DNA from 3 places in the Mycobacterium sp. NPDC004974 genome. Region 3 is predicted to be linked to each of the others. Evidence: riboswitches for the same ligand, from Rfam matches in the RefSeq annotation. Region 3 holds a riboswitch; each other region holds the start of a gene.

Evidence for each region. A riboswitch is a leader RNA that binds a small molecule or an ion and turns the genes downstream of it on or off. The one in region 3 is predicted to bind glycine.
Region 1: linked by a shared signal. The riboswitch ahead of cycA (D-serine/D-alanine/glycine transporter) and the one ahead of gcvP (aminomethyl-transferring glycine dehydrogenase) in region 3 are both predicted to bind glycine.
Region 2: linked by a shared signal. The riboswitch ahead of gcvP (aminomethyl-transferring glycine dehydrogenase) and the one ahead of gcvP (aminomethyl-transferring glycine dehydrogenase) in region 3 are both predicted to bind glycine.

What each region holds. Positions count from the first base shown of each region.
Region 1 is NZ_JBSGAQ010000010.1:69,170-71,366, reverse strand. Features, by position in the region: gene cycA (D-serine/D-alanine/glycine transporter) at 1-1,323, opposite strand, end outside; glycine riboswitch at 1,485-1,583, opposite strand; gene lon (endopeptidase La) at 1,759-2,197, opposite strand, start outside.
Region 2 is NZ_JBSGAQ010000010.1:118,975-121,171, reverse strand. Features, by position in the region: gene ACWEFV_RS21745 (bifunctional nuclease family protein) at 1-66, shown strand, start outside; gene ACWEFV_RS21740 (MerR family transcriptional regulator) at 322-942, shown strand; glycine riboswitch at 1,049-1,147, shown strand; gene gcvP (aminomethyl-transferring glycine dehydrogenase) at 1,301-2,197, shown strand, end outside.
Region 3 is NZ_JBSGAQ010000002.1:134,740-136,936, forward strand. Features, by position in the region: gene gcvP (aminomethyl-transferring glycine dehydrogenase) at 1-858, opposite strand, end outside; glycine riboswitch at 912-1,004, opposite strand; gene speB (agmatinase) at 1,127-2,128, opposite strand.

The DNA.
Region 1 (2,197 bases), on a different contig from region 3:
CTTCAACGCGAACGCCACGATCAGGAAGGCGAAGAAAGCCAGGACGACGTAGCACATCACGACGCCGCCGGGCATCTTGAACTTCGAGGCCTCGTGCAGTTCCGGCCGGCGTTTCCGGTACACGAGATAGCTGATCAGGATGACCGACCAGACGAAGATGAAGCACAGCGACGAGATGGTCGTGACCAACGTGAAGGCCGCGACGATCGAGTCGCCGGCCACGACCATGACCACACCCGACAGCAGAAACACCCCGGACAGGAACAATGCGTTTGCGGGCACGCGCCGCGAGGTGAGCCGGCCGAACAGACTCGGCGCGTCACCTTCGGTGGCCAGGCCGTAGACCATCCGGGAGGTCGAATAGATGCCGGAGTTGGCCGACGACGTCGCCGAGGTCAGCACCACGAAGTTGACCACCGATGCCGCGATGCCCAGGCCTGCGAGGCTGAACATGGCCACGAACGGGCTGAGTTTGGGATCGATCTCGCGCCACGGCGTGACCGCGATGATGACGGTCAGGGCGACGACGTAGAAGAGCATGACGCGTACGGGGATCGAATTGATCGCCTTGGGCAGGTTGCGTTCGGGGTCCTTGGCCTCGGCCGCGGTGGTGCCCACCAATTCGATTCCGACGAACGCGAAGGTGGCGATCTGGAAGCCTGCCACGAATCCCATTGGGCCGGTGGGGAAGAACCCGCCGTCGTTCCACAGATTGGCGAACGAGGCCTGGGCGCCGGTGGGCGCTTCGAAACTGGTGAAGATCATGACAAGGCCGATGACGATCAACGTCACGATCGCGATGATCTTGATCAGGGCGAACCAGAACTCGGTCTCACCGAAGGCTCGCACAGTAGGCAGATTCAGACCGATCAGCACCACGACCGTCGCGAGTGCCGGTATCCACAGCGGGAGATCCGGCCACCAGAAGGCCACATACCCGGCGATCACCACGACGTCGGCAACGCCCGTGACGATCCAGCAGAACCAGTACGTCCAGCCGGTGAAGAAGCCGGCCCACGGGCCGAGCAGGTCGGCGGCGAAGTCGGCGAAGGACTTGTAATGCAGGTTGGACAGCAGCAGCTCGCCCATGGCCCGCATCACGAAGAACAGCATGAAGCCGATGATCATGTAGACGAAGAGGACCGACGGGCCGGCCAGCGAGATGGTCTTGCCGGACCCCATGAACAGGCCCGTTCCGATCGCACCGCCGATCGCGATCAGCTGGATGTGCCGGTTGGACAGCTGGCGCGAGAGGTGTTGTGGCTCGCCGGACGATGCCGGCGATTCCGCTGAATCAGCGGACAGATCACTGGATTGGGACATAACAACCTAAGGATCTCAGGCCCCATGGGGCGCGCGGACTGCGGGCGCCTCCCCGCTCTGTCGTTTTGAACCTGAGAGTTTTCACGAACCGCCGCTATCGGCGCTTCACCTGCCCCTTCGGTGAGCCGGTCCTGGACTGGCCGACTGCTTTCCAGAGGTGCCTAGTCGCGGCGATACGGGGGCCTGAGAGATTCCTGGGGAGGATTTGCTCCTGCGGCGCCCGCCGGCTGGATGGGGCGGGACTCTCCCGCCGCGACTCAACGGCATCTTGAGTTGTGGGCCACCCCGAACCCGGAGTGTGCCGCGCGTCACGTTAGCAGCCGAGTGCGGAATGCGCACCCCCCCTGGTCAAGCCCTGCCCGCCGAGCGACCGTGTCTGTACGGTGACCGGCAGTCACCTGCGCACATTCACGGTCGCCCGAGCGGTGGCCGTCCTTACGCGGCGGCTGTCGCGAGCTCGGCAGCCGGCTCCAGCGCCGCCGCGATGATGTCAGCCACGTCGGTCATGGGCCTGACCTCCAGCGCATCGAGCACCTCGGCCGGCACGTCGTCCAGGTCGGGCTCGTTGCGCACCGGGATGAACACCGTCTTCAGACCGGCTCGCTGTGCCGCGAGCAGCTTCTGCTTGACGCCGCCGATCGGCAGCACCCGGCCGTTCAGCGTGACCTCACCGGTCATGCCGACATCGCCGCGCACCTGCCGGCCGGTCGCCATCGACACCAGTGCCGTCACCATCGTGACGCCGGCCGAGGGACCGTCCTTCGGCACCGCGCCCGCGGGGACGTGCACGTGGATCTGGCGGTCCAGCGTCTTGGGGTCGACACCCAACTGCTCGGCGTGGGCCCGCACATAGGACAGCGCGATCTGTGCCGAC
Region 2 (2,197 bases), on a different contig from region 3:
GACGAGGTGGAGAAGTTCAAGGAGTTCCTGGACAGCGTTTCGCCGGACGACTTCAAGGCGACATGACCGTCCCGCCCCCCGCTGCGCGGCCGCAGATCACGGATACGTCTCAAGTGCGCATACCGGTGTCAACACGCGGCGCGGGAGACAATCCGGCGGGAATTCGGGCGCCATACTTTCTTCGCAGCGGGCAATCAGGGCCCGGCGGGAAGCGTATGCTCGACACATTCGAGCTCGCAGCAAACCGTCGCGGCAGAGATCGCCGCGTTGCAGGACATAGGAGTACGGTGCGTGCGAGTTCGAACGGCGAGAGGATTCACAGTGGGTGACACGCCACGGCAGGAAGAGCTGGATCTGACCACCGGGAGCGGCGCGGAGCCGCCCGTCAGGCCATCTGGCGAACCCGTGCAGGGAGGCCTGTTCCCCGACGATTCGGTGCCCGACGAACTGGTCGGTTACCGCGGTCCCAGTGCATGCCAGATCGCCGGTATCACCTACCGGCAGCTCGATTACTGGGCCCGCACCTCCCTGGTGGTTCCCTCGATCCGCGGCGCGGCCGGCTCGGGCAGCCAGCGCCTGTATTCGTTCAAGGACGTCCTGGTCCTCAAGATCGTCAAGCGGTTGCTGGACACCGGTATCTCGTTGCACAACATCCGGGTCGCGGTCGACCACCTACGTCAGCGGGGCGTGCAGGATCTGGCCAACATCACCCTGTTCTCCGACGGCACCACGGTCTATGAGTGCACCTCGGCCGAAGAGGTTGTCGATCTGCTGCAGGGCGGCCAGGGCGTGTTCGGCATCGCGGTATCCGGCGCCATGCGTGAGTTGACCGGCACCATCGCCGACTTCCCGGGCGAGCGTGCCGACGGCGGCGAGTCCATCGCATCACCCGAGGATGAGTTGGCGTCGCGCCGCAAAAGCCGCGACCGCAAGATCGGCTGATCTCCCCTCGCGAACAGACACCTAGCTGCCCCGCATCCAGCGATGTGGGGCAGCTGCGCGTCTGTTCGCGGGCATAGGTGAGCGGCCGGTAGAATTATCGACGCATCGCCCTCGTGCGGGAGAGTTTCGTGACAGCCAGCCACGGACGCCGAAGGAGCAATACCTCTCCGTCAACCTCTCAGGCACCCAGGACCGCGCCAGGCCCCGATGCCTCTGGAAAGTGGTGCCCATCGGGTACCCGCCCATGGGGAAAAGTCCTGTACCGGGGCTGAATCTCTCAGGCGCCCGGACCGGGTCGACGACAGAGGGAGAGGGACTGCTACGACGTCTGAGCACGTCTGCGCCTCAGGAGAGTGTCGTGTCCGACCAGCATCAATCGCGTTTCGCCGATCGTCACATCGGCCCGGACGCCTCCGCCGTCAGCACCATGCTCGACGTGATCGGCGTGGCCTCCCTCGACGAGCTCGCCGCCAAGGCGCTTCCGGCAGGCATCCTCGACGCGCTGTCCTCCGGTGGTGTCGCCCCGGGCCTGGAGGGTCTGCCCGCGCCGGCCACCGAAGAGGAGTCGCTGGCCGAGTTGCGCGCGTTGGCCGACTCCAATACGACCGCGGTCTCGATGATCGGCCAGGGCTACTTCGACACCTTCACGCCCGCTGTGCTGCGGCGCAACATTCTTGAGAACCCCGCCTGGTACACCGCGTACACGCCGTATCAGCCCGAGATCAGCCAGGGCCGCCTCGAGGCGCTGCTGAACTTCCAGACCATGGTGTCGGATCTGACCGGACTCGAGGTGGCGAACGCCTCGATGCTCGACGAGGGCACCGCCGCGGCCGAGGCCATGACGCTGATGCACCGCGCGACCAAGTCGAAGGCGAATCGACTGCTGGTCGACACCGACGTGTATGCGCAGACCGCGGCCGTGCTGGCCACCCGTGCGGAGCCGCTCGGCATCGAGATCGTCACGGCCGATCTGCGCCAGGGACTTCCGGACGGCGAGTTCTTCGGCGTCATCGTGCAACTGCCGGGAGCGAGCGGACGTGTCGATGACTGGGCTGGACTGATCAGTGCGGCCCACGAGCGGGACGCGCTCGTCGCCGTCGGCGCCGATCTGCTCGCGCTGACCGTGATCACCCCGCCGGGGGAGATCGGGGCCGACGTGGCCTTCGGAACCAGCCAACGGTTCGGTGTGCCAATGGGATTCGGCGGTCCGCACGCCGGTTATCTCGCCGTGCACGCCAAGCACGCCCGGCAGCTT
Region 3 (2,197 bases):
GTACCCGGCGTGGGGTCCGCCGAAGAACAGCGGCACGCCGAATCGCTGAGCCGAGCCGACCGCGATGTCCGCGCCCTGCTCGCCGGGGGCCGTGATCAGGGTCAGCGACAGCAGGTCGGCGGCGACCGTGGTGAGCATGCCGCGTTCGCCCGCCGCGGCGATGAGCGGGGCGAGGTCACGGACCAGTCCGCTCGCACCCGGGGACTGGAAGACCACACCGAAGGCGTCACCGTCCGGCAGCGCCTCGGTCAGATCGGCGACCACGACCTCGATGCCGACGGCCTCGGCCCGCCCGCGCACCACCGCGAGCGTCTGCGGCAGGCAATCGGCGTCCAGAACCACACGGTTGGACGACACGGACTTGTTGGCCCGTCGCATCAACAGCATCGCCTCCACCACCGCGGTGGCCTCATCCAGCAGCGATGCACCGGCCACCGGCAACGCGGTGAGGTCTTCGATCAACGTCTGGAAGGTGAGCAGCGCCTCCAGTCGGCCCTGCGAGATCTCCGGCTGGTACGGCGTGTAGGCGGTGTACCAGGCAGGCGACTCGAGCATGTTGCGGCGCAGGACAGCGGGAGTGATGGTGTCGGAATACCCCAGACCGATCATCTGAATCCGCTGTTGATTGCGGTCGGCCAGCTCGCGCAGCGCCGCGAGCACCTGCTGTTCGGACCGCGCGGCGGGCAGCCGCAAGTCTTCGGGGCAGCGGATCTGCTGCGGCACCGCGCTGTCGATCAACTCATCGGTGGTTGCGAACCCGAGAGCGTCCAGCATGTGCCGCTCGCCCACACGGTCGGGGCCGATGTGGCGGTCGCGAAAAGAGCTGTCGTCGTTGACAATTGCGGTGCACTCAGGCATGAGGTGACTCCGGTTTCGGGCATCGCGATTACACGATGCGTCGTGAAGTGACACCTCCCCGCTCTGTCCTGAAACCTGAGAGCTTTAGCGCGTTGCGCTTGTCCCCTTCGGTAAGCGCGATAGCGCTGTTCTCCAGAGTTGTCTCGACACTGCGGTATTGGGCCTGAGAGATTCCCGGGGAGGAGTTGCTCCTACGGCGCCTCCGGAATCGGAGGTTCTCCCACAATGCGTCAACGACGTATTGAGTTATGTGACGGATGCTACTCGATTACGGCGCTGTGGCCGCAACTTCTCCGTTGACGGGCAGATTTGACACCCGTCCAGCGACCATGAGCGACACGATGTCGAACACCACGGTGGCCGCTGCCACGGTCGTGATCTCGGCATGGTCGTAGGCGGGGGCCACCTCGACGACGTCGGCGCCGACGATGTTGAGCCCGGACATCTTGCGCAGCATCTTCAGCAGTTCGCGCGAGGTGAGGCCACCGGCTTCGGGAGTGCCGGTGCCCGGGGCGAAGGCCGGGTCGAGCACGTCGATGTCGATCGACAGGTACACCGGGAGGTCGTCGACCCGGCGGCGCACCACGTCGACGGCCGCGTCCGTGCCGATCACGTCGAGGTCACCGGCCCGGATGATCTTGAACCCCATGCGGGCGTCGTCGTCGAGGTCGATCTGGTCGTAGATCGGGCCGCGGATGCCGACGTGGATCGAGTGATCCTCGATGAGCAGCCCTTCCTCGAACGCCCGCCGGAAGATCGTGCCGTGGGTGACCGGGGCGTTGAAGTAGGTGTCCCAGGTGTCCAGGTGGGCGTCGAAGTGGACCAGCGCGACGGGACCGTGCTTGGCGTGCAGGGCCCGCAGGTTCGGCAGCGCGATGGTGTGGTCACCGCCGATCGACACGATCCGGCGGTCGCCGCCGGCCAGGATGTCGGAGGCATGATCCTGGATCTGCTGGCAGGCCTCGGCGATGTTGTACGGCGTGACCGCGACGTCGCCGGCGTCGACAACCTGCACATGGTCGAGCGGCGCGACGCCGAGTTCGACGTGATAGCCGGGGCGAAGCGTGCGCGCGGCCTGGCGGACGGCCATCGGACCGAACCGGGCACCGGGCCGGTAGGAAGTGCCGCCGTCGAAGGGCACGCCGAGGATCGCGATGTCATAGTCGGACACCTCGTGGATGTCGGCGATCCGGGCGAAGGTGCCCTTCCCGGCGTAGCGGGGGACCTTGGTGGCGGGCAGTGCGCCGATGATGCCGTTCTGCGTGCTCATCTGTGGTTTCCAGCCTTTCGACTCGCCGGTTTGTTGAGAGTCAGCATCACTCCCGGCGCACACCCGTAG